Regions from separate parts of the Faecalibacterium sp. OF04-11AC genome, predicted to be linked through region 2. Evidence: predicted binding sites of a transcription regulator. Region 2 holds the regulator's gene; each other region holds the start of a gene.
What was found. Region 2 encodes Rex, which represses fermentation and respiration genes when NADH is low (regulators of the CRP and FNR family bind a similar motif). Its sites were predicted from a motif close to ATTGTTAANNNNTTAACAAT; they were not measured.
Positions count from the first base shown of each region.

Region 1: a site for Rex is predicted at 4,171-4,190, ahead of coaD (pantetheine-phosphate adenylyltransferase). Genes of this name have one in related genera too.
Region 3: a site for Rex is predicted at 2,336-2,355, ahead of fucO (lactaldehyde reductase). Genes of this name have one in related genera too.

Region 1 covers NZ_QTVP01000001.1:35,617-45,336, reverse strand. Annotated here, with positions in the region: partial or broken gene DXA70_RS00220 (acyl-CoA dehydrogenase) at 1-254, opposite strand, end outside; gene DXA70_RS00215 (3-hydroxyacyl-CoA dehydrogenase NAD-binding domain-containing protein) at 369-1,241, opposite strand; gene DXA70_RS00210 (enoyl-CoA hydratase-related protein) at 1,329-2,114, opposite strand; gene DXA70_RS00205 (acetyl-CoA C-acetyltransferase) at 2,212-3,429, opposite strand; gene coaD (pantetheine-phosphate adenylyltransferase) at 3,511-4,011, opposite strand; gene DXA70_RS00195 (butyryl-CoA:acetate CoA-transferase) at 4,506-5,852, shown strand; gene DXA70_RS00190 (AI-2E family transporter) at 5,901-7,151, shown strand; partial or broken gene DXA70_RS00185 (MBL fold metallo-hydrolase) at 7,225-8,024, opposite strand; gene DXA70_RS00180 (radical SAM protein) at 8,311-9,720, opposite strand, start outside.
Region 2 covers NZ_QTVP01000015.1:38,277-47,996, forward strand. Annotated here, with positions in the region: gene DXA70_RS08685 (MBL fold metallo-hydrolase) at 1-1,083, opposite strand, end outside; partial or broken gene DXA70_RS08690 (YgiQ family radical SAM protein) at 1,109-3,137, opposite strand; gene DXA70_RS08695 (DNA translocase FtsK) at 3,154-5,076, opposite strand; gene DXA70_RS15455 (hypothetical protein) at 5,136-6,095, opposite strand; gene DXA70_RS08700 (ATP-dependent Clp protease proteolytic subunit) at 6,185-6,880, opposite strand; gene DXA70_RS08705 (redox-sensing transcriptional repressor Rex) at 7,131-7,772, shown strand; gene DXA70_RS08710 (thymidine kinase) at 7,856-8,470, shown strand; gene DXA70_RS14460 (ABC transporter substrate-binding protein) at 8,952-9,620, shown strand; gene DXA70_RS14465 (hypothetical protein) at 9,617-9,720, shown strand, end outside.
Region 3 covers NZ_QTVP01000002.1:59,693-69,412, reverse strand. Annotated here, with positions in the region: gene DXA70_RS01500 (L-serine ammonia-lyase, iron-sulfur-dependent, subunit alpha) at 1-1,050, shown strand, start outside; gene DXA70_RS01495 (hypothetical protein) at 1,665-2,183, shown strand; gene fucO (lactaldehyde reductase) at 2,423-3,571, shown strand; gene DXA70_RS13915 (putative ABC transporter permease) at 3,749-3,994, shown strand; gene DXA70_RS01485 (putative ABC transporter permease) at 3,880-4,854, shown strand; gene DXA70_RS13910 (hypothetical protein) at 4,851-5,030, shown strand; partial or broken gene hisS (histidine--tRNA ligase) at 5,087-6,318, opposite strand; gene DXA70_RS01475 (MFS transporter) at 6,572-7,783, shown strand; gene DXA70_RS01470 (hypothetical protein) at 8,079-8,780, shown strand; gene DXA70_RS01465 (GGGtGRT protein) at 8,798-9,720, shown strand, end outside.

The sequences.
Region 1 (9,720 bases), on a different contig from region 2:
ACACCGGTGGTGCCGCAGACCTTGCTCAGCTCCTCAACTGCCATGACGTAGGACAGGACATCGCCGCCTGCGCCACCCACGGAAGTGGGGAAATAAATGCCCATCATACCCAGCTTGCCCATCTTCTCGACGGTCTCTTTGGGGAAGTACTCTTCGGCGTCAACTTTCTTAGCCAGGGGCTTGACTTCGTTTTCAGCAAACTCGCGGTACATCTTCTGTACCATCTGCTGCTGCTTGGACAGAGTAAAATCCATCGCTATATCCTCCTAACGGGTATTTTTTCAGTTCCTGAGCAGTGCTTGTCCGCTCAGTGCAAACAAATTCCTCCCGGCCGCTTTCCCGCGGCCGGGAGAAACGTTTTTCAGAAATTACAGCTCATCAACAGGGGTCTTGGTGCGGTCTGCGTTGTAAACGTAGAAGCCCTTGCCGGTCTTGCAGCCCAGGTTGCCGCCGCGGACCATCTTACGGATCAGCGGGCAAGCACGATACTTGCTGTCGCCGGTCTCCTTGTACAGGACGTCCATGATGGCCAGGCAGATGTCCAGGCCGATGAAGTCGCCCAGCTCCAGGGGTCCCATGGGGTGGTTTGCACCCAGCTTCATAGCGGTGTCGATGCCAGCAATGTTGGAGACGCCCTCCATCTTGATGAATGCAGCCTCATTGATCATGGGGATCAGGATGCGGTTGACGACGAAGCCGGCAGCCTCGTTGACCTGCACAGGGTTCTTGCCGATGGCAACGGAGATCTCCTTGATCTTCTCAACGGTCTCAGCGGGAGTGTTGCAGCCTGCGATGACCTCGATCAGCTTCATGCGGTCTGCGGGGTTGAAGAAGTGCATACCGATCATGGGGCGGCTCAGGCCCTTGCCGATCTCAGTGATGGACAGGGAGGAAGTGTTGGAAGCAAAGATGCACTCGGGCTTGCAGATCTTATCCAGCTCGCCAAAGGTGGTCTGCTTGACTTTCATGTCCTCAAATGCAGCCTCAACGATCAGGTCGCAGTCCGCGCACAGGTCCTCTTTCAGGCCCGGGGTGATGGCACCAACGATGGCGTCCACTTTCTCCTGGGTCATCTTGCCCTTAGCGATCAGCTTCTCGTAGCCCTTCTTGATCTTTGCCAGACCATTCTCGGCCCACTCCTGCTTGATGTCACACAGAGCAACGGTGTTGCCCTCAACCTGTGCAAATGCCTTTGCGATGCCCTGGCCCATAGTGCCAGCGCCAATAACACCGATCTTCATAGGATATCTCTCCTTTAAATATTTGATGTTAAGTAATCTTTTCTTACGCTCTCCCCTCTCCCGGGGAAAGCTTAAAACCGGAATGTTTTAGTTGTTGGTGAACACTGCCTTGGGCTTCGGCTTCTCACGAGAGAGGAAGCATGCCATACCCTCGACCTGATCGTGGGTCTCGAAGCAGTCGCCAAACAGCTTTTCTTCCACTTCCACAGCCTTTTCAATGGGGAGGCTGATGCCGTCATTGATGGCTTTCTTGCAGTTGCGCACTGCAATGGGAGCGTTCTTGGCGATCTTGCCAGCCAGCTTCAGGACATTCTCCATCAGCTCAGCCTGCGGATACACGGCGTTGACCAGGCCAATGCGCAGAGCCTCGTCAGCCTTGATGTTCAGGGCCGAGTAGACCAGCTGCTTTGCCATGCCCATGCCGACCAGACGAGCCAGCCGCTGGGTGCCGCCGAAGCCCGGGGTGATGCCCAGACCGACTTCCGGCTGGCCGAAGACAGCGTTGTCGGAGCAGATGCGGATGTCGCAGCTCATTGCCAGCTCGTTGCCGCCGCCCAGTGCAAAGCCGTTGACCGCTGCAATGACGGGGACGGGGAAGCTCTCGATCATGAGGAAGACATCGTTGCCCAGCTTACCAAAAGCTTCGCCCTCTGCCTTGGTCATGGTGCTCATGGAGCCGATATCCGCGCCGGCCACAAAGCTCTTGTCGCCCTCGCCCGTCAGGACGATGCAGCGGATGGTGTTCTGATCCACAGCCTCAAAAGCTGCTTTCAGGTCAGCCAGAACTTCGGGGTTCAGGGCGTTCAGTGCCTTGGGACGATCGATGGTGATGATCTCGACAGCGCCCTGCACCTCGGTTTTTACAAATGCCATTGTGAAAACCTCCATTCATTTTTCAAAGCAGTCCCCGGGCAGAGGCCACTCCCCTGCCCGGGACTGTTATTCTACTTATTTGTTTCCCGTGGAGAACTTAGTCCATCTCAACGATGGTAGCGCAGCCCATGCCGCCGCCGATGCACAGGGTAGCCAGGCCCTTCTTAGCGCCGCGATGCTTCATCGCGTACAGCAGGGTGACCAGGATACGAGCGCCGGAAGCGCCGACCGGGTGGCCCAGAGCAATTGCGCCGCCGTTGACGTTCAGCTTCTCCTGATCAAAGCCCAGAGCCTCGCCGACAGCCACAGACTGTGCCGCGAATGCCTCGTTAGCCTCGATCAGATCCATATCAGCAACGGTCAGGCCGGTCTTTGCCATGACTTTCTTGGTAGCAGCGATGGGGCCCAGACCCATGACTTCGGGCTCAACGCCAGCCAGAGCGCCTGCGACCCAGGTAGCCAGAGGCTTCACGCCCAGCTCCTTGGCCTTCTCCTCGCTCATCACGACCAGAGCAGCAGCACCGTCGTTGATAGCGGAAGAGTTGCCGGCGGTCACGATGCCGTCCTTGGTGAAAGCAGGCTTCAGGGTGCCCAGCTTCTCAACAGGGGTCAGACGGGGGCCTTCATCGGTATCGAACACGGTGTCGCCCTTCTTGCCCTTGATGACAACAGGAACGATCTCATCCTTGAACGCGCCGTCCTTAATGGCCTTGTCAGCCTTGACCTGGCTGTTGTAGGAGAACTCATCCAGCTGCTGACGGGTGATGGGGCTGTAGCCGTACTTCTTCTGGTAGGTCTCGTTGGTGCAGACATTCTCAGCGGTCATGCCCATGTGCTTGTTGAAGCCGCATGCATCCCACAGAGCATCATTGACCATGGTGTCCACCAGCTCGCTCTTGCCCATGGGAGCGCCCATGCGGTAGCCGTAGCGGCCCTTCATCATTGCGAACGGAGCCATGTCCATGTTCTCCATACCACCGGCGACCACGATGTCAGCATCGCCAGCCTCGATCATCTGAGCAGCCATGTTGACGCAGTTCAGGCCAGAGCCGCAGACCACGTTGACGGTGACGGCGGGGGTCTCAATGGGCAGACCGGCTTTCAGGGCAGCCTGACGGGCAACATTCTGACCCAGGCCAGCCTGGATGACGCAGCCCATGTAAACATGATCGACCTGCTCGGGAGCCACGTTAGCGCGGTTCAGAGCCTCCTTGATAACGATGGAGCCCAGCTCCGCAGCGGGGACGTTTGCCAGGGTGCCGCCGAACTTGCCAATGGCGGTACGGCATGCAGATGCGATAACAATTTTCTTCATGTTAAAAGCCTCCTGAATTTATGTTGGGTGATTTTAGAGCCTTTGTTATTCAAAACGCCCGTGGGCGCTTTTGCATGGGATTCAGAGCTTTCCGGCTTCCCGCAGGGCGTTCATCTTCCGTTCGACCGCCGCCTCCACATTGGGGGTAACGAACTTGGAGATGTTGCTGCCGTAGTGGGCGGCCTCCTTGACGATGGTCGAGGAGAGGTAGCTCCATTTGATGCTGGTGGCAAGGAACATTGTTTCAATGCCAGGCATCAGCGCGTGGTTCGTCTGGGCCAGCTGGATCTCGTTTTCAAAATCCGTCACGGCCCGCAGGCCCCGCACCATCACCGAAGCGTGCTTCTTTTTGGCAAAATCCACAGTCAGGCCGTCGAAGCTCTCCACGGTGACATTCGGGATGTCCTTACAGCACTCTTTCAGCAGCTCTACCCGCTCCTCAATGGTGAACAGAGGGTCTTTCGCGCTGTTGATGAGCACAGCCACGATCAGTTTGTCGTTGATCTTTGCCGCGCGCTTGATGATATCGAGATGGCCCCGGGTGACAGGGTCGAATGAGCCGGGATAAATTGCCGTTACCATGGTGTCCTCCTTGTGCGCTTGGGTGAAAAGCGCGTTTTGGTTCTGCCATGATAGCACTTTCCAGTCTCCGGGGCAAGCAGCGCCTCGTCATATCGTTAATTTTTAAACAATTAACGGTGCACACCAGCGCGCACACTTGCTACGATACTAGTAAACCATATTGTCAAAATTTTATCAAGACCATTTTCTGAAAAATTTGTTTTTGCCGTACCAAACTATCGTCATAAAATGCTAAGATTTTTAGTCAAATTGCCATCAGCTCCGATTTTTTCGCAACAGGGTATTGATTCTGCAATTTGTTAATGTTATAACTAAGTTGCATGGCATCAGGATATCACTCACCTGTGAAAGTCATGTGTACAGATTGCATCCATTTGGTAAATACTCTGTACATTTTATATCGTTCCGCAGGGAACTGTAAGGTTATATTGTTCCGCAGGGAATTGTAAGAATTTACAATTTCTTTATGTTATTATCGGAGAGGATGGTTTATAATGGATTTTATGGAACTGTACGCGCAGAAAAAGATGACTGCCGAGCAGGCTGCCGCTCAGGTCAAGAGCGGTGACTGGGTCGATTACGGCTGGGCGGTCAACACGCCTGTGGCTGTGGACGCGGCGCTGGCCAAGCGCCTGCCCGAGTTGGAGAACGTCAACTTCCGCGGCGGTATCCTGATGTGGGTGCCCGAGATCTTCCAGATCGACGACCCGGCTGCCCACATGACCTGGAACAGCTGGCACATGGGCGGCATTGAGCGCAAGGCCATTGCACAGGGCTTCTCGTTCTACTCCCCCATCCGCTACTCGGAGCTGCCCCGCTACTACCGCGAGAGCCCGGACCCGCTGGATGTTGCCATTTTCCAGGTGACTCCCATGGACGAGCACGGCTATTTCAACTTTGGCCCCAGTGCAAGCCATCTGGGTGCCGTGTGTGAGAAAGCCAAGAAGATCATCGTGGAAGTCAACACCAACATGCCCCGGTGCCTGGGCGGCATGGAGAACTGCGTGCATATTTCCAAGGTAAGCGGCATCGTGGAGGGCAGCAACCCGCCCATCGGCCAGATGGCTGCCGCCGGCCCCGCCTCCGAGGTGGACCTCAAGGTGGCAAACCTGGTGGTGCCCCTCATCCCCAACGGTGCCTGCCTGCAGCTGGGCATCGGCGGTATGCCCAACGCCATCGGCAGCCTGATCGCACAGAGCGACCTGAAAGACCTGGGCGTCCACACCGAGATGTATGTTGACGCGTTCGTCGATATCGCCAAGGCCGGCAAGATCACGGGTGCCCACAAGCAGCTGGACAAGGGCCGTCAGGTCTACGCGTTCGGTGCCGGCACCAAAAAGATGTACGACTACCTCGATAACAACCCCGAGTGCATGTCCGCTCCCGTGGATTACACCAACGATATCCGCAGCATCTCGGCTCTGGACAACTTCATCTCCATCAACAACGCGGTGGATATCGACCTGTTTGGCCAGGTGAATGCTGAGAGCGCCGGTATCAAACACATCTCGGGTGCCGGCGGCCAGCTGGACTTCGTGCTGGGTGCTTACCTTTCCAAGGGCGGCAAGAGCTTCATCTGCCTGTCCTCTACCTTTATGAATAAGAAGACCGGCAAGCTGGAGAGCCGCATCCGCCCCACGCTGGAGAACGGCAGCATCATCACGGATACCCGTGCCAACCTCCACTATCTGTGCACCGAGTACGGCTGTGTCAACCTCAAGGGCCTGACCAGCTGGGAGAAAGCCGAAGCCCTCATCAGCGTGGCGCACCCGGATTTCCGTGAGCAGCTGATCGCCGAGGCCGATAAAATGCATATCTGGCGCAGGAGCAACAAGCGCTAAGCATCGCCGCAGGGATTCCTGCTGTCTGCGGCGGGAATGGAGTCTGCCATGATGGACAAAAAACCACACATCAAGCCCTACCTCTACGGGATGCTCGCAGGGTTCGGGGCCATCAGCCTGAGCATCATCTTTTTCTTTTTCATCTACCGCTTTGAGGGTTTTGGCGACGCTGTCTCCAAACTGACCAGCATCCTGATGCCGTTCATCTACGGCGCGGTCATCGCCTACCTGCTCAAGCCGGTGTGCAACACGGTGGAAAACTTCCTCCACCGCCTCTTCCCGGAAAAGATGAAAGGGCTGGTCAGTGCGCTGTCCGTCGCGGCCACCCTTCTGTTCGGCCTGCTGGTGATCTATGCCCTGTTTATGATGATCATTCCCCAGCTGGTCACCAGCGTTACCACCTTGTACTACACGGCCCGCGCCAACCTGAACAACTTCATCCGCTGGGTCAACAATCTGGAGTTCGTGGCCGACAACGAGGTCATTATGGACTACGTCAATAAGGCCTACAACGCCATCTCGGTGGATCTGGACAGCTGGATCAAAAACACCCTGATGCCCTCCATGCAGAACATCGTCAGCGGCGTGGGCATCGGCGTGCTGAATGTGGTCACCGTCTTCAAAAACCTCATCATCGGCATCATCGTGGCCATCTACCTGCTGGCCAGCCGCAAAAAGTTTGCCCAGCAGGCCAAGCTCATCCTCTACAGCATCCTGAAGCCCCGCTGGGCCGACACGATGCTCAACGAGGTGCTCTATGCCGATAAGATGTTCGGCGGCTTTATCAATGGCAAGATCATGGACTCCGCCATCATCGGCGTGCTGTGCTACATCGTCTGTGCCATCGTCAAGTTCCCCAGCGCGCTGCTGGTGTCGGTCATCATCGGTGTCACCAACGTCATCCCGTTCTTCGGGCCGTTCATCGGCGCGGTTCCTGCCACCCTGCTCATCCTGATCCAGAGTCCCATCAAGGCGCTCTGGTTCGTCCTCTTCATCCTGATTCTGCAGCAGCTCGACGGCAACGTCATCGGGCCCAAGATCCTGGGCAACTCCACGGGTCTGTCCAGCTTCTGGGTGCTGTTCGCCATCCTGCTGTTCGGCGGCCTGTGGGGCTTTGTGGGCATGATCATTGGTGTGCCGCTCTTTGCCGTCATCTACGACGTGGTCAAAAAGCTGGTCATCCACGGCCTGCGCCGCAACGATGAGCTGGAGATGCTGGGCACCTACCACGAGGCCTTTGGTGACCCGGAGGAGGACATCCCCGCCGCGCCGGAGGCCCCCGCCCAGAACGAAGAATAATTTCCCGGACCGTATAAAAGAGCTGCCGCGCAAGGGTTTTATCCCTCACGCGGCAGCTCCTTTTTGCGTTTTATTACAGCTCGATGACCTCCAGGTCTTCCGGCACAAACAGATTGCCGTGGAAATACTGCCTGCCCTCGGCGGTGTACAGCTCCTTGCGGCGGGCGATGTTCTGATCCTCCGTGTGGTAGAGCAGCAGGTTCTTCACGCCCAGGCTCTCGGCCAGCTCTGCCGCGTCTTTCACGGTGGAGTGGTGTTTCTCATAGGGGTGGAAGATATCCGCCTGCCCGTGGAGGCAGAACGCCTCATGCAGCAGCCAGGTGCTGTGCTCGGCGTACTGCTTCTCGCACTCGTTGTAGGGCTCGTCACCGCAGCAGGTCAGCTTTTCGCCGCTGCCCAGCTCCATGCAGAAGCCATACTGCTTGGCCTTGGTGGAGCCGATATCAAAAAACGTGGTCTTCCGGCCCAGGATGGTCTTCTCTTCCCCGTCGGCCACCGCAATGAGGTGCAGGCGGCTGTCCAGGAACGGCAGCTCCTTTTTCTGCAGCAGCTTGCCCGCCAGGTCCCGCAGCAGGGCAATGACCTCATCGTGGGCGTAGATGGTCGCCTCGCCCTCGTAGGTACCTTCCGCATGTGCTGGCAGATCATCCGCATCATCCAGATGATGCCCAGCAAGTGGTCGATGTGCTTGTGGGTGACAAAGATGGTGCGCATCTGCCGCCAGTCCAGCCCGGCGTACTTGAGCTGATGCAGCACGGTCATTCCGCCGCCGCCATCCACCATAAAGTGGTCATTGCCATCGCTCAGAACAAAACAGGTATTGTAGCACTCCGTTACCAGTGCATTGCCTGTGCCCAACATAGTCAGTTTCATAGTCTGCTTCTCCTCAAAAACTCTCTTGTTCCCGGCCAGAACCGCCGGCTTTTAGTATAACATAGTGCAGGCCGTGTTTCCACCGGCAGGGCCATTCCAAAATCGAATTTTCCCCGGTATGCACAAAGGCCCCGCCTCCGTGAAAGAGGCAGGGCCTTTGGCATCATTCATTCGAAGAGTAAAACCCTCTCCGTCAGCGCCCACGCGCTGCCCCCTCTCCCAAGGGAGAGGCAAGTCTTCCCCCTTTGGGGGATCTGGCAAACCCGACAGGATTTGACTGAGCGGGTCAGACAGCGGGTTTCCAATCTTTATAGTTCTCGTAGCGGCTCTCTTTGATTTCGGTGTGGGACCAGATCTCATCCGCCATGGGCTGCCAGCTCTCCGCATAAGCCTTGCACTTATCACACAGGTGGTCCACCGTCTCCGGCGACTGCATATCCGTGTTGTGGGCCCCCGTCTCGTGCACCATCTGGCGCAGCAGCTCGGGGTTTTCCAGCATCGGGCAGGGGCGCAGGTGGTTCTTGTTGAACGGCTGGCCGTTGTGGTACGCCATAAACAGCGGGCTGTGCAAGATCTCCAGAATGCTGCTGTCGTGGATGTTGGCGTTGGAGTAGTGGATAAAGACACAGGGCTCCGCGTCGCCCGCCGAGTTGATATGGAAGTAGTTGCGTCCGCCGGCGATGCAGCCGCCCACAAACTCGCCGTCGTTCTGGAAGTCCATGGGGTAGAACGGGATATCGCTCTTCTCAGAGCGCAGGTAGCGGATGCGGTCGATCATATATTTGCGCTGGGCAGGGCTGGGCATCAGCTCCGGAGCGGCATCGTTGCCCACCGGCATATAGTGGAAGTAGAACCCGAAGTGGGCGCCTTTCTCGCAGAGCATCCGCATAAAGTGGTCGCTGGTCACGGCCTCGAGGTTGGCACTGGTGTAGCAGATGGAAGTGCCAAACAGAATGCCGTACTCCTTGAGCAGGTCCATGGCGTGCATGACAGCGTTATAGTGGCCGTCGCCGCGGCGGGCGTCGTTGGTGGAGGGAGTGCCCTCAATGGACAGCATGAACGCAATGTTGCCCAGCCGGACCACCTCTTTGCAGAACGGCTCATCAATGAGGGTGGAGTTGGTGTAGATGGCAAACTGCACATCATTGTGCTTCTCGGCCAGCTTGAGGATATCCGCCTTGCGGACCAGCGGCTCGCCGCCCGTCAGCATATAGAGGTAGACGCCCAGCTCCTTGCCCTGAGTGATGATCTTATCCATATCTGCAAAGCTGAGGTTGTTCTTGTGGCCGTACTCCCCGGCCCAGCAGCCCACGCAGTGCATGTTGCAGGCCGAGGTGGGGTCAAACAGGATCAGCCAGGGGATGTTGCACTGGTACTTGACGCGGTTCTCCCGGATGGTCTTGGTGCCCCGGAAAAACGCCTCGTACCCCAGGTTGAGAGCCGTGGTGCGGGCCACGTTGGGGTTGGTCTGGTCCAGCACGCAGTTGATGAGCTTGGACCACTTGCTGTCCGGGTTGCCCAGCACCAGACGGGCATGGTCATAGGTCTCCTCGCTGAAGCTGTCGCCATAGAACTGCTTTGCAAAATCGACCATCTGAACCATGGCTTTCTGGCGGTCTTTATGGACATGGGAAAGCGCTACATCGATCAGCTTCCCCGCTGCGGCGCGCTCCATCTTATGGGTCAGGGAATCAAA
Region 2 (9,720 bases):
AGTGGGGTTCAGCTGGCTGTCCGGCACAAAGTGCTCGGTGCCCACGGTGAGGTTCTGACCGTCGCTGCCGATGGTGATGGTGCCCTGCAGGTCGGTGCGGTAGACGTCCACCTTTGCGTCCCGCAGGATGCTTAACGTCTCCTCGTGGGGATGGCCATACTTGTTGTTCACCCCGCAGGAGATGATTCCCATTTCCGGCAGGACCGCGTTCAGGAAGACATAGCTGGTGGAGGTGGAAGAACCGTGGTGGCCCACCTGCAGCACATCCACCTTGAGGTTGGCCCCGCTGTTGACGAGGTCCCGTTCGGCGTCGGCTTCCATATCACCCGTGAGCAGAAAGCTGGTGGCACCGTAATCAATGCGGAGGACAATGGAGGTATCGTTGGTGTCACTGTACTGCGCCACCGGGCCCAGCTGGGTGATGGTTGCCCCGCCCAGCTGCCAGGTAGTGCCCACAGCGGGCACCTCTACCTGTAAGCCCTGCTGCTGGGTGTACTTGACGAAATCCTGAAAACACTTGGTGCTGGCCTCCGTCACCGGGGCATAGACGTGGTTGGCCGGGAAGTAAGCCAGTGCCGCGGCCAGACCGCCCACATGGTCCTCGTGGGCGTGGGAGCAGAAGACGTATTCCAGCCCCTCCACGCCCTGATTCTGTAAGTAGGAGACCACGAGGCTGCCGTCGTCCACATTGCCGCCGTCGTAGAGCATGAACTGCCCGTCGCACTCGATCAGCACGCTGAGGGCCTGCCCCACATCGATGAAGTGCATCTCAAACGGGGCATTGACGGAGTCCACGGTGGAGGCCGACGCCGCCGGGTTGGGGATGACGTCGGCGTTGCCGCCCGGGACAACGCCCGAGACATCACAGGCGGCCAGACTCAGAGCCAGCGCCGCCGCAACGGCCAGCGCGGCCAGACGGCGGAACAGCCCCGGCTTTTGGGCGGGGGTCACTTTTTCTTTTTGGAAGTTTTCCACGTTGCATTCTCTTTCTGTTGATTGTTTTCGGTTTATGGGTGACGGCGGAACAGCCCCGGCTTTTGGGCGGGGGTCACTTTTTCTTTTTGGAAGTTTTCCACGTTGCATTCTCTTTCTGTTGATTGTTTTCGGTTTATGGGTGCCGTTGGGGCATTGTTTTCGGTTTATGGGTGCCGTTGGGGCAAAGCGGGCTCCCGGGCTGGGCTGGCGGCCGCCTGCCGCGCGGCTGACCGGTGCCGCATGGCCTCCGCGGCGATTGCCCGGCTGGGTCTTTCCGCTGTGGGGCCGGACGCTGTAGGTGCCGTCCTGATGGATGGTCACATCCGCCGCCTCCGCCCGGCGTGCCGAGCGCTGGACGGCACGGCGGCCCTCGGCGGGCACCAGCAGGGGGATCAGGTCTTCCCGGTGGGTCATCCGCAGGGCCTTGACCACTTTCTCGGCGTTGCGGGGCTCATAGTACTGGAGCAGAGCGCGCTGCAAGGCCTTGCCCTCGGCAGTCTTTTCCACAAAAACAGGCTTGAGGGTGTAGGGGTCCAGCCCGGTGTAGAACATGCAGGTGCTCACGGTGCCGGGGGTGGGGTAAAAATCCTGCACCTGCTCCGGGCGCATGTGGTTCTTGTAAAGATACTCGGCCAGATAGACGGCATCTTTCAGGGTGCTGCCCGGGTGGCTGGACATGAGGTAGGGCACCAGATACTGTTTTTTGCCCGCTTTTTTGCTCAGCTCGTAGAATTTATCCTTGAACTTGTTGAACGTCTCGATGGGAGGCTTGCCCATGTAGGCCAGGGTGTTGGGAGCGCAGTGCTCCGGGGCCACTTTCAGCTGGCCGGAAACATGATACTCCACCAGCTCTTTGAAGAACGTATCGTCCGGGTCGGCCATCAGGTAGTCAAACCGGATGCCGCTGCGGATGAACACTTTCTTGACGCCGGGCAGCTCCCGGACACGGCGGAGGATCTTGAGGTAGTCGCTGTGGTCCACGATCATGTGGGAGCAGGTCTGCGGGGCCAGACAGTGCTTGCCGCCGTTGCACATGCCCCGGAGCATCTGCTCCCGGCAGGAGGGGAAGCGGAAGTTGGCGGTAGGCCCGCCGATATCGTGGATATAGCCCTTGAAATCCGGCTCATGGGTCATCCGCTCCGCCTCGGCCACGATGCTGTCCGCGCTGCGGCTGGTGACACGGCGGCCCTGATGGAGCTGGATGGCGCAGAAGTTGCAGCCGCCAAAACAGCCGCGGTTCTGGATGATGGAGAACTGCACCTCCCGGATGGCAGGCACGCCGCCCATATCTTCATAGATGGGGTGGTAACGGCGGGTGTAGGGCAGAGCGTAGACTTTATCCAGCTCCCAGCGGACAAGGGGCTTGGCCGGGATGTTCTGCACCAGATATTTCTCGCTCTGCTTCTGGACGATGATCTGGCCGCTGACCACATCCTGATTGTCCATCTGGATGCGGCAGGCCTTGGCGTAGGCCGTCTTGTCGCTGGCCACTTTTTTGAAGCCCGCGCACTCCACATACCGCTCGGGCAGGTGGTCAAAATCGGTCAGGTAGCAGGTGCCGTCCACATCGGTGATGCTCTCCACAGGCTCCCCTGCCGCCAGCCGCCGGGCGATCTCCACGGTCTGGTGCTCGCCCATGCCGTAGCTGATGAGGTCGGCACCGGAATCTTCCGCGATGCTGGGCAGCACAGTGTCCAGCCAGTAATCGTAATGCGCAAAACGGCGCAGGGAGGCTTCCAGGCCGCCCAGGATCACGGGCAGGTCCGGGTAAGCCTCTTTGGCCAGCTTGGTGTAAACGGTGGCGCTGCGGTCCGGGCGGGCACCGCCCTTTCCGCCGGGGGAATACTCATCCTCGCGCGGGGGATCTTTGCCACCGAGTAGTGGCTCACCATACTGTCCACGTTGCCGCCGCCGATGAAGAAGCCGTACTTCGGCTTGCCGAACCGCTTGAAGTCCTCGCAGTCGGTATAGCGGGGCTGTGCCAGCACGCCGATCTTATAGCCCTCTGCCTCCAGCAGGCGGCTGATGATGGCGGTGCCAAAGCTGGGGTGGTCCACATAGGCGTCACCGCCCACCACCACAAAGTCCAGCTGGTCCCACCCCCGCGCCTCCATGTCGGCGCGGCTGATGGGGAGAAATTCGGTGTAGGTCTGCTGTTCCATGTTACTCCTTTTCTCTTTATTCTTCCGGCTGGTTCATCTGCATTTCCAGCCACTGCTGGCGGCTGATGAGCACGGCGCGGGGCTTGGCACCCTCGTAGGGGCCAATGATGCCTTTCTCTTCCATTTCGTCCATGATGCGGGCCGCGCGGGCATAGCCCAGCTTGCAGCGGCGCTGCAGCAGGCTGGTAGACGCCTGCCCGGCGTCGATGACCACTTCCACGGCCTGCTTGAGCATCGGGTCGCTGCCGGAATCCTCGTCGGAGTCGGCGCTGCCGCTGCCGCCCTTTTTGCCATCCTGAATGGCGTGGCGCTCCATCGCCTCGATCATGGCCTCGTCATACTGGACGGTGGCGCTCTGCTTGATGAAATTCAGCACCCGGCTGATCTCTTCATCCCGGACAAAGGTGCCCTGAATCCGGGTGGGCTTGGGAGCGCCCACGGGCATGAAGAGCATGTCACCCATGCCCAGCAGCTTCTCGGCACCGGCACCATCCAGGATGGTGCGGCTGTCCACCTGGCTGGACACCGCAAACGCAATGCGGCTGGGGATGTTGGCCTTGATCAGGCCGGTGATAACGTCCACGCTGGGGCGCTGGGTAGCCACGATGAGGTGCATCCCGGCCGCGCGGGCTTTCTGGGCAATGCGGCAGATGGAGTCCTCCACGTCTTTGCCCACCACCATCATCAGGTCGGCCAGCTCGTCGATGATGATGGCAATGTAGGGCATCTTTTCCAGCGTGGAGTCGGTGGCCGCCAGCTTGTTGAACGATTTGATATCGCGGACATTGTTCTCCGCGAACATGTGGTAGCGCCGCTCCATCTCCTGCACCGCGGAACCCAGAGCGCCTGCCGCCTTTTTCGGCTCGGTGACCACGGGCATGAGCAGATGGGGAATGCCATTGTACTCCGCCAGCTCCACGACTTTGGGGTCGATGAGGAGGAGCTTGACGTCCTCGGGGCTGGAACGGAAGAGCAGGCTCATGATGATGCTGTTGACACAGACGGATTTACCACTGCCCGTGCTGCCCGCAATGAGCAGGTGGGGCATCTTGCACAGGTCGGCCACCTGGGCCACACCGGCAATGTCCTTGCCCAGGGCGATGCCCAAGGGCGAAGTCATCCGCAGGAACGCCTGGCTCTCAAACACGCTGCGGATATAAACGGGGGTCTTTTTGTGGTTTGGCACCTCGATGCCCACAGCAGGCTTGCCCGGGATGGGGGCCTCCATGCGGACATCGGCCACGGCGAGGTTCAGGGCGATATCGTCCGCCAGCGAGGTGATGCGGCTGATCTTGACGCCCGCCATCGGCTGCACCTCGTACCGGGTGACCGAGGGGCCGCGGGAGATATCCAGCACTCGGGTGCGGACGCCAAAGCTCTCCAGCGTATCCACCAGCTTCTGGGCGTTGGCCTTGAGCTCGTCCTGCGCGCCCACATCCGTTTCCTCGGGGGCACGCTCAAACAGCTCGATGGAGGGGTACTGATACTGGTAGGTCTCCACCGTCTCGGCTTCTTCGGCAGGGGCACTGGCGGCGGCCTGCTCCGAGGCGGCAGGCTTTTCCATGGCCGCTGCCACTAAGGTATTAAGGTCTTTCTCCTCCACCGGCTCAGAGGTAATGCTGATCCAGCCGTCCTCGTCCGGGGCGGAGCGGAACGCCACAGCGTTCTCCGCGCTCACCCGGTGCGGCTCCGCAGGGCTGACCGGGATGGGCTCAAACTCCGGCTCTTCCACAGCAGGGGCATCCGCATTCAGGCCCGGCATACCGGGCGTCTGGGTGGGGGCCGGGGCGATATCCGCCGGGGCCACCGCAATGTCGCCGGGTTCCGGTGCGGGCCCCGGCTCCGGCTTGCGGAAGAAGTCCTCCGCCGGGGTCTCCACCGCATCCGGTACCACCGGCTTGACGATGGCGCGGGGTGCCGCGTTGCGGAGCGGGTCCATGCCAAACGTGCCGCCCGGGCCCAGAATGACGGGTTCGATGGGCTCACTGCCGCCCTCTTTTACCTGGGTATGGTCCGGGCCCAGGTCGATGTCAAAGGGCGCGCGGGGCCCCGGGGCGCTGACCTGGATGGGTTCAAATTCCGGGGCAGGCTGAGGCGGGGCACATCCGCCGGATCCGGAGCCGGAGGCGGTTCGTAACCCAGGTTGGGGTCCTGGGGCGGCTCGGGCTCTGCCTCGCCCTCCAGCTCTTTGGTCACCTTATGGCCCCAGGAGAGCACACCGGACAGCCAGCCGGGAGCCTTGAGGCCGGTTTCTTCGTCGTCCTCAAAGTCCTCGTCCAGCTCGTCGGGATCTTCCTCCTCGTAGGATCCTTCTTCCGCCTCCGCGGCAAGGCGCTCCGCCCTGCGTTCCGCGCGGCGGGCGGCGTTCTGCTCATAGACGGCCACGCCTTTTTCGTGCACGCCGCCGCCCACGTTGCAGAGCCACTGCCAGACTTCCGCCGGGGTGATATCAAAAATGTACAGGCTGGCGCAGAGGGCCAGCGCCGCCATGACCAGATTGGCTGCCGGGCGCCCGCAGAGCAGCAGCAGATTGCCGCCCAGCACGGCACCCAGCGCGCCGCCGGACAGCCAGGCGTTGACACCGTTCTGGTAACAGGCGGCTACCATGGTCGCCGCCGGGACATCGGCGGGGATATCCGAGAACACGATGACCGTGCTGCTGGCAAACACCAGCCCCAGCAGCAGCTTTGCAATGTGGGGCAGCAGGTCCTCGCCGCGGGTGTACAGGATGGCCAGATAGCACAGCGCCGCGCCCACCACAAAGCTGCCGCAGCCAAACACGCCAAACAGCGCGTCGTGCAGAGTCTTCCAGACCGCGCTGCCCGGCACAAAAGCCAGCGCCATGAGGATGAGGCCCAAAAACAAGGTCACCAGCCCCGCAGGCATCCGGTCCTGTGCCCGGCTTCTCCGGCGCTGTCTGCCGCGCCCCGCAGTGGATTTTCGTTTCCGTTTTGCCATGTTCGCTCTTCCCTGTCGTTTCTATGATAAAATCGATTTCGATACTTCTCGATTCTTTCATTGTACCACGCGGAAAGTCAAATGGCAAATTATCCTTTTTCTATTTCCTGATACAACCACTCCAACGCGTCCGAAATGCCGCCCAACTGGTCGATGAGCTTTTCCCGCACGGCCTTGCGGCCGTCCAGCACCGTGCCAACATCCATCACCAGCTCCCCGGTGCGGAGCATCAGCTCGGTGTAGCGCTTTTCCGTCATGCCGCTGTGGGCCGCCACAAAACCGGTGATCCGCTCCTGCATCTGCTCAAACCACCGCATGGTCTGGGGCACGCCCAAAATCATGCCGGAATGGCGCACCGGGTGGATGGTCATGGTGGCCGTGGGCACAATAAAGCTCCGCCGGGCGCTCACCGCCAGCGGGATCCCAATGGAGTGCCCGCCGCCCAGCACCACGGCGGCGCTGGGCTTGGAGATGCTGGCAATGAGCTCCGCCAGCGCCAGCCCGGCCTCCACATCCCCGCCCACCGTGTTGAGCAGCACCAGCAGCCCCTCGATGCCGGGGTCCTCCTGCACCGCCACCAGCTGGGGGATGACATGCTCATATTTGGTGGTTTTCTGGCCCTGGGGCGCTTCCACATGGCCCTCCACCTGCCCCACTACCGTCAGACAGTGGATGGCGTGTTTGCCCCGGGTGCGCCAGATGCTGCCCAGGTCCTCGATCTGCTCCTGTTCCAGCCGCTGCTGCTCCACAGGGCTGCCTTTTTCGTCGTTCGTTTTCTCTGCCATCTTCCATCCTCCCGGCCGTTTTTTCTCAGGATTCCCCGGGCGGCACGGTGCTATTCCGAAAGCTAAAAATCTTAGCCAAAAAAATTTTGTCCAAAGGGTTTGACATTCTCGTATCAGGCTGTATACTTTATATTAACTAAAACATTGTCAAATATGTATCATTATTGCAAAAATTCTGAGAATCTGTCGGCGCGTCCTGCTTGCACTGCTCCCCTGCCCGGCACCTTTTGCAGAAAGGAGATTTTCTGATATGAACACCCCCGGAAAAGCGTCGCTCCCCGTCATCAAGCGGCTGCCCAAATATTACCGCTACCTGCGCACGTTAAAAAATGATGGCATCACCAGCATCTCGTCCCGTGAGCTAGCTGCCCAGATGGGCACCACCGCCTCCCAGGTGCGGCAGGATTTCAACTGCATCGGCGATGTGAATGGCCGGCAGGGCATCGGCTACTCGGTGGAGAACCTGCTCTCCATCCTGGAGCATCTGCTGTTTGGCAACGGCGACCTTCTGCCCACCATCCTCATCGGCTGCGGCCGCTTAGGCAAGGCCGTGAGCCGTTTTATCACCACCGACACCAATGGTTACAAGCTGATCGCTGCCTTTGATAACTCCGCCGACGAAGTGGGCAAGGAGATCAGCGGCGTGCAGATCTTGAACATTGACCAGCTGGAAGCGTTCTGCGCCGAGCATCACCCCGAGGTGGCCGTTCTCTGCCTGCCCCGCAGCGGTGCCGAGGAGCTGAGCAGCCGCCTGGTCAGCTTGGGCATCCAGGGCTTCTGGAATTTCTCCCACTACGACCTGTCCATTTCTTACCCGGATGTGGTGGTGGAGAACGTTCATCTGGGCGACAGCCTGATGAGCCTGGGCTACCGCCTGCGCAATCAGGACTGATCTCTTATACCGTATAAAAGTAATATGCAACCCTCTCCGACCTATTTTGACTGGGAGGGTTGCCTTTTTATGAGGAGAAAACAATGGCAAAACTTTATTTTCGTTACGGTGCCATGAACAGCGGCAAGAGCACCGCCCTGATGCAGGTGGCCCACAACTACGAGGAGCAGGGAATGCGGGTGCTCATCCTCAAGCCGCAGGTGGATACCAAGGGCGGCGGCGAGCTGGTCAGCCGCCTGGGCGTGCGCCGCAAGGCCGACCTCCTGGTTCCCCCGGAAATGGACGTGTTTGCAGCGGTGCAGCAGGCCGCTGCCGCAGCCCCGCTGGCCTGTGTCCTCTGCGACGAGAGCCAGTTCTTCACGCCCCAGCAGGCCGAGGAGCTGTTCATGGTCACGGTGGAGCTGAACATCCCGGTCATCTGCTACGGCCTGCGGTCTGATTTTTCCCTCAAGGGTTTCCCCGGCTCCACCCGCCTGCTGGAGCTGGCCCACACCATCGAGGAGATGAAGACCATCTGCACCTGCGGCCGCAAAGCCACCTGTAACTGCCGCAAGGTCAACGGCGAGTTCGTCTTTGAGGGGGAACAGGTCGCCATCGATCTGCAGAACGATGTGCAGTACGTCAGCATGTGCCCCCAATGCTATTTCAAAGCCCGCAAAGAATTTTATGCCAAGCGGGCTGAGCATCTGTCCAAGTAAATTTTTTCCATTTACGCTGTCTGCAATTGCGGGCAGCGCTTTTTTCATCCGTTTTACGAGCAATTAGTATATCAGTTGCAAGGCAATTCGCACGTTTATTGCGTTATTGATATATCAGTTTCACATGAGAATCATCTGTCTTCGATTGTTTTATTGTATACAACACTCCAGCGACAATTTTCCACACCGCATAAAATTATAACAATTTACGTTGTTTTGTCGTCCAAGACCCTCGATTTTCTATGCAAAGTGTTGAAGTATACAAGTTGCACAGTTTTTTAACCGAAGTTTATTCATTCTGGCAAGGACGCCGATGCCTCCGCAAAGGTTATGACAATATTTGTGCGTTTTTAGAGTGTATCACGCCAAATTCTATCTTTCTTTTTGTGAATGCTTTTGTTATCATAATTGTATACAACGGATGCTTTGCAGAGGCTCCGTTCCACACGAGGTTTTCTACACAATTAGGAGGAGAACAAAAATGAGCAAGGCAATTTCTCGTCGTGATTTCATCAAGGTCACTGGCGCTGTGGGTGCAGCCGGTCTGCTGGCTGCCTGCGGCGGCAACAGCGGCGCGGCTTCCAGCACCGCTCCTGCTTCTTCCGCGGCAGCTGCTTCTGTTGAGGCCGTCGGCGGCCTGAGCAGCGACCCCGTTACCCTGACCATGAGCTGGTGGGGCGGCGAGTCTCGTCACAATGCATACCAGGATGCCATCAAGGCTTTCTCCGCTGAGCACAGCAACATCACCGTCAACCCCACCTTTGCCGCATGGTCCGGCTGGGAGGATACCATGTCCACCAAGTTTGCCGGCGGCGTGGCGGAGGATGTCTGCCAGATCAACTGGAACTGGCTGTACAACTATTCCAAGAACGGCCAGACGTTCGTTGACCTGAACAGCACCACCGATTATCTGGATCTGTCTCAGTGGGATGAGGCGCAGCTGACTGCCTGCAACGTGGCAAACGCTCAGCAGTGCGTGCCTGTCTCCATGACCGGCCGTATCTTCTACTGGAACATGACCACCTTTAACAAGGCTGGCATTACCGAGGTCCCCAAGTCTCTGGACGATCTGATGGCAGCCGGCAAGACTTTCCAGGAGAAGCTGGGCGATGACTACTATCCCCTGCACCTGGCGCTTACGACCGTATGATCCTGATGGTCTTCTACCTCGAGTCCAAGTACGGCAAGGACTGGGCAGACCCCACCACCTCTACCCTGAACTACACCGCGGACGAGATCGCGGAGGGCAT
Region 3 (9,720 bases), on a different contig from region 2:
GTGGCAGGCGATGCGGACAAGGAACTGGAAGTGCTCTGCGCCGTGACGGAGGATGACCTGAAGAAGATGGCGGATTTCCTGGAAAAGACGCCCATCCATGTGGAGCGCTCGGGCAAGCCCTACCTGTTTGACATCCAGGTGCGGCTGTTCGGCGGCGGGCATACCGCTTTTGCGGAGATCGCAGGCCACCACACCAATGTCATCGCCCTGCAGCGGGACGGCGAGGTCCTGCTCCAGAAAGAATACGTGGAGCAGACCAGCACCCAGGCCACCGACCACACCCTGCTCAACGTGGAGCAGATCGTCCAGTTTGCCGATGAAGCCGACCTGAACGACGTGAAAGAGACCCTGCAGCGCCAGATCGACTGCAACACGGCCATTGCCAAGCAGGGCCTGGAGGGCCACTGGGGTGCCGAGATCGGCCGCATCCTGCTCCGCTCCTACGGCGACAGCGTCCACAACCGGGCCAAGGCCTGGGCCGCCGCCGGTTCCGATGCCCGGATGAATGGCTGCGAGCTGCCGGTGGTCATCAACTCCGGCAGCGGCAATCAGGGCCTGACGGCTTCTCTGCCGGTCATCATCTACGCCCGGGATATGGGAGCCTCGCAGGAGCTGCTCTACCGTGCCCTGCTGGTGTCCAACCTCGTTACCATCCACCTCAAAACAGGCATCGGGCCCCTCTCGGCTTACTGTGGCGCCACCAGTGCCGGCTGCGGTGCAGGCGCGGGCATTACATACCTCCACGGCGGCCGTTATAACGAGATCGCTCACACGGTGGTCAACGCGCTGGCCATCAACTCCGGTATGGTCTGCGATGGTGCCAAGGCCAGCTGCGCCGCAAAGATCGCTTCTGCCGTGGAAGCAGGTCTGCTGGGAATGCAGATGCAGATGCACGACAGCGAGTTCGTGGGCGGCGACGGCATCGTGCTCAAGGGCGTGGAGAACACCATCCGCAACGTGAGCAAGATGGCCCACGACGGCATGGCCGAGACCGACCGTGAGATCATCCGCCTGATGATCGCCCCGCAGGAGGGGGCCGCAAGCTGCTGATGGAAAAATACTGCCATGGCTTGACTTTTTGCAAAATCGCATATAAAAAAATGCGAACGATACGATACACATTTCCAATGGGTATCACCAAATGGAAGAACCCCCTCGGAGCGGCTACTCCAAGGGGGTTCTTCCATTTGTGAGTGCTTGCTGTCCTTGTGCTTGCCGTCAAGCCACTTGCTGATGCAGTTGGAAACCACACCTGCTGCGACGGACAAAACGAATGATACGAACAGTTCCAAAAGGTTTCCCTCCCATCTCAATGAGAATTGAGTGGAAAGGGCAGCGACTTTAGGATCACATAGATGGACAGAAAAAGGCGGGCGTTTGATTCTGGATGCTAGAAATTCCGCAAGAGGAACAGAGAGGATGTTTCTAGGTTTGTTTGGGGAAAAGAAACTCATTCCGGGAATGCGAAAGGATAGAAGGAACTCTTTGATTTGTGATAAAAATTTGAAAAGATATCCAAAAAATATCGGCCGTTTTTTGTCGGGATGCACAAATAATTTGTGAAATTTTCAAAACACTTGACAAGGCACCCGGGGGGGGGGTACAATGCAGGAAACAGGAAAATATCCTGAACGAAATTTTATTTTTTGAGGAGGACCTTACTTATGAAGGCATTCAAAAAACTGGCTGCTATCGTTCTGGCAGGCGTCATGGCTCTGGCAGTCCTGACTGGCTGCAGCGACAGCGACAAGACCACTTTCCACAAGCAGCTGACCGACGCTCTGTCTAATGCAAAGGTTACTGCTGAGTATAACACTGCAGATGTTGCAAAGGCTGAGAAGATTGCACAGCTGTGGGATAGTTATGCTGCTGAGATCAAGAGCATTGAGAAGAAGCAGTCTGAGGGCAAGTATGATACTCAGAAGGATTATCAGAAAGCTCGTGCAGCAGCAATCGGTAAAGTTGTAGACGCTGCTACTCTGGTTGGTGGTGAGCAGATTGGTTTCGTTACCGTTCAGGAGAAAGATGCAGCTACCATTGCTTCTATCGTTTCTACCCTGAAAGCAAATGGCGCTACTAAGTACGGTTATTCCAATTCTCATACCAAGGCCGCTTTTGAGAAAGATGTCCGTGGCACTTTTAATGAGGGCGAGTTCATCGTTCTGGTTTATGAAGTTAAGTAATTAAGGCCTGTCGCTTGAAATTACAATAAAAGAAAAAGAACCATGTAGGCTGAAAAGCTTGCATGGTTCTTTTTTATAATTGTAAATTGGATAAAGTTTCTGAAACAAAAATCATCTGTATAAAAATTTCATGAAAATCACAAGAAAATCCAATTGCATTATTTTTAACAATGTGGTAAAGTAATGGTAAAGAAAACCCCGCACGGGGCGGGGAAGAGAATGTTTGGAGGCTTACTATTATGGCTGATCGCATTGTCCTGAATACGATTTCTTACCATGGCCACGGTGCCATCGAGAACATTGTGCCCGAGCTGACTGCCCGTGGCTACAAGAAAGCGTTCGTCTGCTCTGACCCGGATCTGATCAAGTTCGGCGTCACCAAGAAAGTGACCGACCTGCTGGATGCTGCAAACTTTGCTTACAGCGTGTACAGCGAGATCAAGCCCAACCCCACCATTGCCAACGTGCAGGACGGCGTGGCTGCTTTTAAGGCCGCGGAGGCAGACTGCATCGTGGCCATCGGCGGCGGCTCCTCCATGGATACCGCTAAGGCCATTGGCGTCATCATCAACAACCCCGAGTTTGCGGATGTCCGCTCTCTGGAGGGCGTGGCTCCCACCAAGAAGCACGCGGTGTTCACCATTGCAGTGCCCACCACTGCCGGTACCGCTGCCGAGGTCACCATCAACTATGTTATTACCGACGTGGAGAAGAAGCGCAAGTTCGTCTGCGTGGATACCAACGATATCCCGGAGATCGCCGTCGTCGATCCCGATATGATGGCTTCCATGCCCAAGGGCCTGACCGCTGCCACCGGTATGGATGCTCTGACCCACGCCATTGAGGGCTACATCACCAAGGGCCACTGCACCATCTCCGATATGTTCCATCTGGAAGCCATCAAGCTCATCAGCGAGAACCTGCGCGGTGCGGTCCAGAACACGCCGGAAGGCCGCGAGGGCATGGCTTTGGGCGAGTACATTGCCGGTATGGGCTTCTCCAATGTCGGTCTGGGCATCGTCCACTCCATGGCACACGGCCTGTCCGCTCTGTATGACACGCCGCATGGTGTGGCCTGCGCTATCCTGCTGCCGGTCGGTCTGGAGTACAACAAGAGCGTTGCCGGTGAGCGCTACCGCGCGGTCGGCAAGGCCATGGGCGTCAAGGGCATTGACGAGATGAACGACGCGCAGGCAGCCGATGCCACCATCGCAGCCGTCAAGCAGCTGAGCGCGGATGTGAGCATCCCCGCAAACCTGCACGGCATCCTGAAAGAAGAGGACATCCAGTTCCTGGCGGAGTCCGCTTATGCAGACGCCTGCCGCCCGGGCAACCCCCGCGACACCAGTGTGGAAGAGATCGTGGAGCTGTACAAGAGCCAGCTGTAACGGCCCGCAGTGCCTGAGAGGGCAAGCCTGCTGAAAGAAAACATCCAAACACAGCGATACGCTGTCTCTGGCAAACAGAGCGTGTATCGCTGTGTTTTTTGCATTTTATCTTGCCTGGAAGCCTAAAATAGCATAAAATTGTACCATGCAATTCACACGCGATGGAAAGGAGCTGCAATGGAGCTCAATTTTTACTCTCTGAGTGTTCTATATCTGGTCTATTCGTTCCTGGGCTGGGTAGGCGAGACGGTGGTGGCAACGATAAAGGGCCGCCGCTTTGCCAACCGAGGCGTGGCGTCCGGCCCGTTCTGCTTTATCTACGGCTTTACGGCGGTGCTGCTGGCGATTTCCTTTGCAGACCGGCCCGGCCCGCTGCTGCTGTTTCTGGCTGCGCCATTGACGCCACCGTGGTGGAGTGGCTGACAGCCAAACTGCTGGAGCGGGTGCATCGCCGCCGCTGGTGGGACTACTCCGGCAAGCGCTTCAATGTGGATGGCTACATCTGCCTGCAATACTCGCTGCTCTGGGGCGCGCTGGGCACGGCGACGGTCCTGTGGGGCAATGGTCTGCTCTTCAAGCTTTACGGCCTGCTGCCCCAGTGGCTCGTCCGGCCGTTGCTGTGGGTCTCCATCACGATCTCCCTGTTGGACCAGCTGGGCGCGTTCCTAGCAGTGAGCCGCTACGCCCGGGAGCATCCACACCTGGAACAGCTCAATGCCAAGCTGGAAAAGCACTCCGATCAGCTCCGCACCCGGCTCAGCAGCTGGGTGGAGCGCCGTGTCCAGAAAGCTTACCCGGCCGCCGCGCGGGTGGTACCGACCGTCACAGCCGAAAAGACCCTGAGCTTTGCCGACCTGCTCTGGCTGTTCGTCATCGGGGCATTTCTGGGCGACATTGTGGAGACGCTGTTCTGCCGGGTGACGGCGGGCGTCTGGATGAGCCGTTCCAGCCTGGTCTGGGGTCCGTTCAGCGTGGTGTGGGGGCTGGCACTGGCCCTCTCTACCGTTCTGCTGCGGAACAGTGAGGACAAGAGCGACAGCGCCATCTTTGCCTTTGGCGTCTTCATGGGCGGTGCCTATGAGTATGTGTGCAGCGCCGTAGGCGAGCTGCTGTTTGGTGTCATCTTCTGGGATTACAGCGGCTTCAAATTCAACATTGCGGGCCGCGTCAACCTGCTGTACTGCTTTTCTGGGGCATTGCGGCGGTGGTTTGGCTCCGGCTGGGCTATCCGCTGGTGGCAAAGGGGATGGACCTCGTCCGGCGGCACGTCAAACCCTGGATGACCATTTTACTGGCCATTTTTATGGCGGTGAACATGTCCCTTTCCGGTCTGGCGCTGGCCCGGTATAACAGCCGGACCGACGGCATCACGCCGCGGAACCAGCTGGAGGTCTTTTTGGACGAACACTTTGACAACGCCCGGATGGAGCGGGTCTACCCCAACGCGAAGAAAACATAAAAAGACATCAAAAACAAGGGCCTCCGCATCTGCGGAGGCCCTTGCTCGTTGTAAGTTTAGAAAATCTTGATCTCTTCTTTGTCCATAAAGGCAGCGCCCGCAAAACCGGCGGTTTCCAGCTGGCCCAGCTGTTTGCCCAGCTCTTGGCCTGCTCCAGCACGGTCACGTTGTAGCGCTCCCGCAGCTGTGCGGCCTTGGCCAGCACGGCAGGGAAGTCGGAGCCTTTCTGATAGAGCAGAGCGATCTTCTGCTTGGCACCGGGGATCTGGTAGCCCTGCTCCAGCAGGATGCCGCAGACCCGCTCAAAGCCGATGGAGAAGCCCACGGCGGGCACCTGGGTGCCCAGGAACTTGCCAACCATGTTGTCGTAGCGGCCGCCGCCTGCCACAGCGCCGCTGAACTGCGGGCAGGTGACCTCGAAGACCATGCCCGTGTAGTAGCCCTGGCCGCGGACCAGGCTGGGGCAGTAAGCCACCTCATAGCGGCCGTCGGCCAGTGCGTTGGCGGTGGCCAGCACATACTTCAGGTCGTCGGCAATGGCGGGGTCCGCACAGCGGGCGGCCACGGCGTCCAGCGTCACATTGCCTGCGGCGATGAAATCGGCCAGGGCCTGGATGGCGGTCTCGGGCAGCTGCTTCTCGGTCAGCTCTGCCTTGACGCCCTCGGCACCGATCTTGTCCATCTTATCAAAGGTGATGCAGACGGAGTCCAGCGTGTCGGCCGCAAAGCCCATGCTTTCCAGCATCCCGCGCAGGATGCGGCGGTCATTGATGTTGACGGTAAAGCCGGTGAAGCCGATGCCCAGCAGGGCGCGGGTAGTCACGTCGATGAGCTCCACCTCGGCGTTGGGGCTCTCATCGCCCAGGATGTCAATGTCGCACTGGACAAACTCGCGCAGGCGGCCTTTCTGGGGGCGCTCGGCGCGGAAGACGCGGTCGGTCTGGATGACTTTGAACGGGTGGGGGAGCTTGTCCTTGTTGGCGGCATAGAAGCGGCTCAGGGGCAGGGTGAGGTCATAGCGCAGGCCCATATCGGAGAGGGCCTTGGGGTCGCCGCTGTTCAGGGCGGCGGTGAGCTTATCGCCCCGCTTGAGCACCTTGAAAATGAGGTTCAGGTTGTCGCCGCCATCGGATTTATCGAGGTTTTCCATATCCTCCAGCATGGGGGTGGAGATGCGCTCGAAACCGGAGGCACGGTAGGTCTCCAGAATTTTGCCCTGGATATAATCGCGCAGGGTCTGCTCCGCGGGCAGCAGGTCCCGCATACCTTTCAACGCTTGGGTCTTCATGGTTGGTAATTCCTCTCTTTTTAAAGAAGTAAAACCTCTCCGTCACGCCTGCGGCGTGCCACCTCCCCTCATAGGGGAGGCCTTGGCAAAAACGAGAAGCTTTCCCTCTTCGCCAGAGGCTCCCCTCAGTAGGGGAGCTGTCGAGCGGAGCGAGACTGAGAGGTTTCATCGTAATTCTTACCCCTCAATTATAAAGAAATATGCGGGTTTGTCAATCAAAAAGGGCACACTATCCTGTGAGGTGATGCGCGAAATGCAGAAAACAAGACCATGGGCCATTCTGGCGGCGGGGGCGGCCATTCAAATATTAACAGGCCTGCCCGCGGCCTGGGGCGTGTTCCAGCAGCCGGTCATGGAGGAGTACGGCCTCTCGGAACAGGGGGCCGGGCTGGCGTTCGGCATCCTGATCGCGGCATTCGGGGTGGGGTGTGTGATCGGCGGCTTTCTGCAAGACCGGAACGGCCCGCGCCACGCGGCGCTCTGGGGCACGGCCCTGCTCTGCGGCGGGTTCTTTGCGGCGGCCCTCCTGCCCGGGGCCGCGGGCGGGTGGTTCTGGGTACTGTTCAGTGTCCCGGCGGGGCTGGGCACGGCCTTTTTGTACCCCTCCATCCAGTCCTGCGCCCAGAAATGGTACAAGGGCCGCAAAGGGCTGGCCACGGGCGTCATCGGCGGGGCGGTGGGGCTCTCCGGCGCGTTCCTCACGGTCTTTGTCCGGACGGCGCTGCGGGGCTTTGGCCCGGTACAGGGCATCCGGGGCGCGTTCTGGGCCCTGGGGGTGCTCACCCTGCCCGTCTGCCTCGTGGGCAGTGCCCTGCTGACCGACCCTCCGCCGGAAAAGCCCCGGCCCAGCCAGCAGGGCAGGGGAAAGGCGGCCCCGAAGCTGGACCTCTCCCCTGGGCAGATGCTCCGCACCAGGCAATACTGGCTCTGCGCCGGGGCGGTGTGCTGCTCCACCCCGGCGGTGTTGCTGTTCAGTCCCATCATCTTAAAACTGGGGATGGAGCGGGGGCTGGACGAGAGATCCGCGCTGTGGAGCGTGGTGCTGGGCAGCGTGGGCAGTGCAGCCGGGCGGCTGCTGATGCCCATGCTGAGTGATAAAATTGGCCGCAGGCCGACGGATATGATCTTGTTTGCGGTCTCGCTGGGGCTGAGTGCCGTCTTCTGGTTTGCACAGGGGTGGGCCGTGGTGGCCGTGTACGCGGGCCTGACGTTCTGCTACTCGGCGCTGGCGGCGGTGCTGCCCGCCCTCTCCACCGATCTGTTCGGGTTTCCCCATGCCGGGGTCAACTATGGCTTTCTGGCTCTGGGACAGAGCGTGGGGAGCCTGGCGTTTCCGTTGATGGCCAATCTCTGGGGGCTGGAGCAGGGGCGGCACATCCTTGCCATTGCGGGAGCGGTGGGCGGATTTGTTGCCATCTGGGCCCTGAGACCCGTCCAGCCGCCCCGCGCGCCCCGTCCCAATTGAACTAAAAATCCATTCCGACAAAATTGACAAAAACATGACGATGTGGAAGACGAAAGAAGCAAAAATGACGGTTAGACATGAATAACTACCAAAAAGATTGCGAATTATTTATCAGAAATGTCTTGCAAAATGCGCCAAGGTTCTCTATAATAAAATCATGCGTGGTAGTACCGGAATGTGGTGCAGAAAGAGAGCGGCACGCCCGGTCAATGCAACGTGGAACATGAAATGAGGCTGGGATACCAGGCTCGTTTTTTGCCCGCAGAGCACAAATTGTCAAAAGGAGAGTATGATTATGACCTATTCGCAGCAAGTACAGAATATGTGCCCGATCACCAAAGGTCCTAAGCATGGTCCGGCTCCCATCCCCGAAGAGGGCGCATGGGTCAAGGCCTATGAGATCAAGGACATCAGCGGCTACACCCATGGTGTGGGCTGGTGCGCACCCCAGCAGGGCACCTGCAAGCTGTCGCTGAACATCAAGAACGGCGTCATCGAGGAGGCTCTGGTGGAGACCATCGGCTGCTCCGGCATGACCCACTCTGCTGCTATGGCTGGCGAGATCCTGCCCGGCAAGACCATCCTGGAAGCTCTGAATACCGACCTGGTGTGCGACGCCATCAACGTGGCAATGCGCGAGCTGTTCCTGCAGATCGTCTACGGCCGCAGCCAGACCGCTTTCTCTGAGGACGGTCTGCCCATCGGCGCGGGTCTGGACGACCTGGGCAAGGGCCTGCGCTCCATGACCGGCACCATCTTCTCCACCAAGGAGAAAGGCGTCCGCTACCTGGAGCTGACCGAGGGCTACATCAACAAGCTGGCTCTGGACAAGAACGATGAGGTCATCGGCTATCAGTTTGTCAAGCTGGGCAAGATGATGGAGGACATCCGTCACGGCAAGACCCCCAACGAGGCATACGAGAAGAACGTGGGCACCTACGGCCGCTTCAGCAAGGAAGCAGGCGCTGTCAAGTACATCGACCCGCGTGAGGAATAAGAGAGGAGGAACAACTCATGGCAACTTTTGAATCTATGGATCGCCGCATGCCGAAGATCGAGGCATGCCTGAAGGCTAACGGCCTGGAGTCTCTGGACGCTTGCAACGAGATGCTCCTCGCCAAGGGCATCGACTGCGACAAGATCGTGCGCGGCGTGCAGCCCATCTGCTTTGATAACGCTGTCTGGGCTTACACCCTGGGCACCGCCATCGCCGTGAAGCGCGGCCTGACCGATGCTGCCGAGTGCGCGGCTGCCATTGGCGAGGGCCTGGAGGCTTTCACCATCCCCGGCTCCGTTGCTGAGCAGCGCCAGGTCGGCCTGGGCCACGGCAACCTGGGTGCCCGCCTGCTGAGCGAGGACACCACCTGCTTCGCTTTCCTGGCTGGCCACGAGTCCTTTGCTGCTGCTGAGGGTGCCATCGGCATCGCCCGCACCGCAAACAAGGTCCGCAAGACCCCCCTGCGCGTCATCCTGAACGGCCTGGGCAAGGACGCCGCTTACATCATCTCCCGCATCAACGGCTTCACCTATGTGCAGACCGAGTATGATATCCCCACCCAGACCCTGAAAGTGGTCAAGGAGATCCCGTTCTCCGATGGCGAGCGTGCCGCTGTTAAGTGCTACGGCGCCAACGACGTCATGGAAGGCGTTGCCATCATGAAGAAAGAGGACGTCCAGTGCTCCATCACCGGCAACTCCACCAACCCCGTCCGCTTCCAGCACCTGGTTGCTGGCACCTATAAGAAGTGGGCCATCGAGAACGGCAAGAAGTACTTCTCCGTCGCTTCCGGCGGCGGCACGGGCCGTACCCTGCACCCCGATAACGTCGCAGCCGGCCCCGCCAGCTACGGCCTGACCGACTCTCTGGGCCGCGTCCATGGCGATGCTCAGTTTGCTGGTTCCTCCTCCGTGCCTGCGCACGTTGAGATGATGGGCCT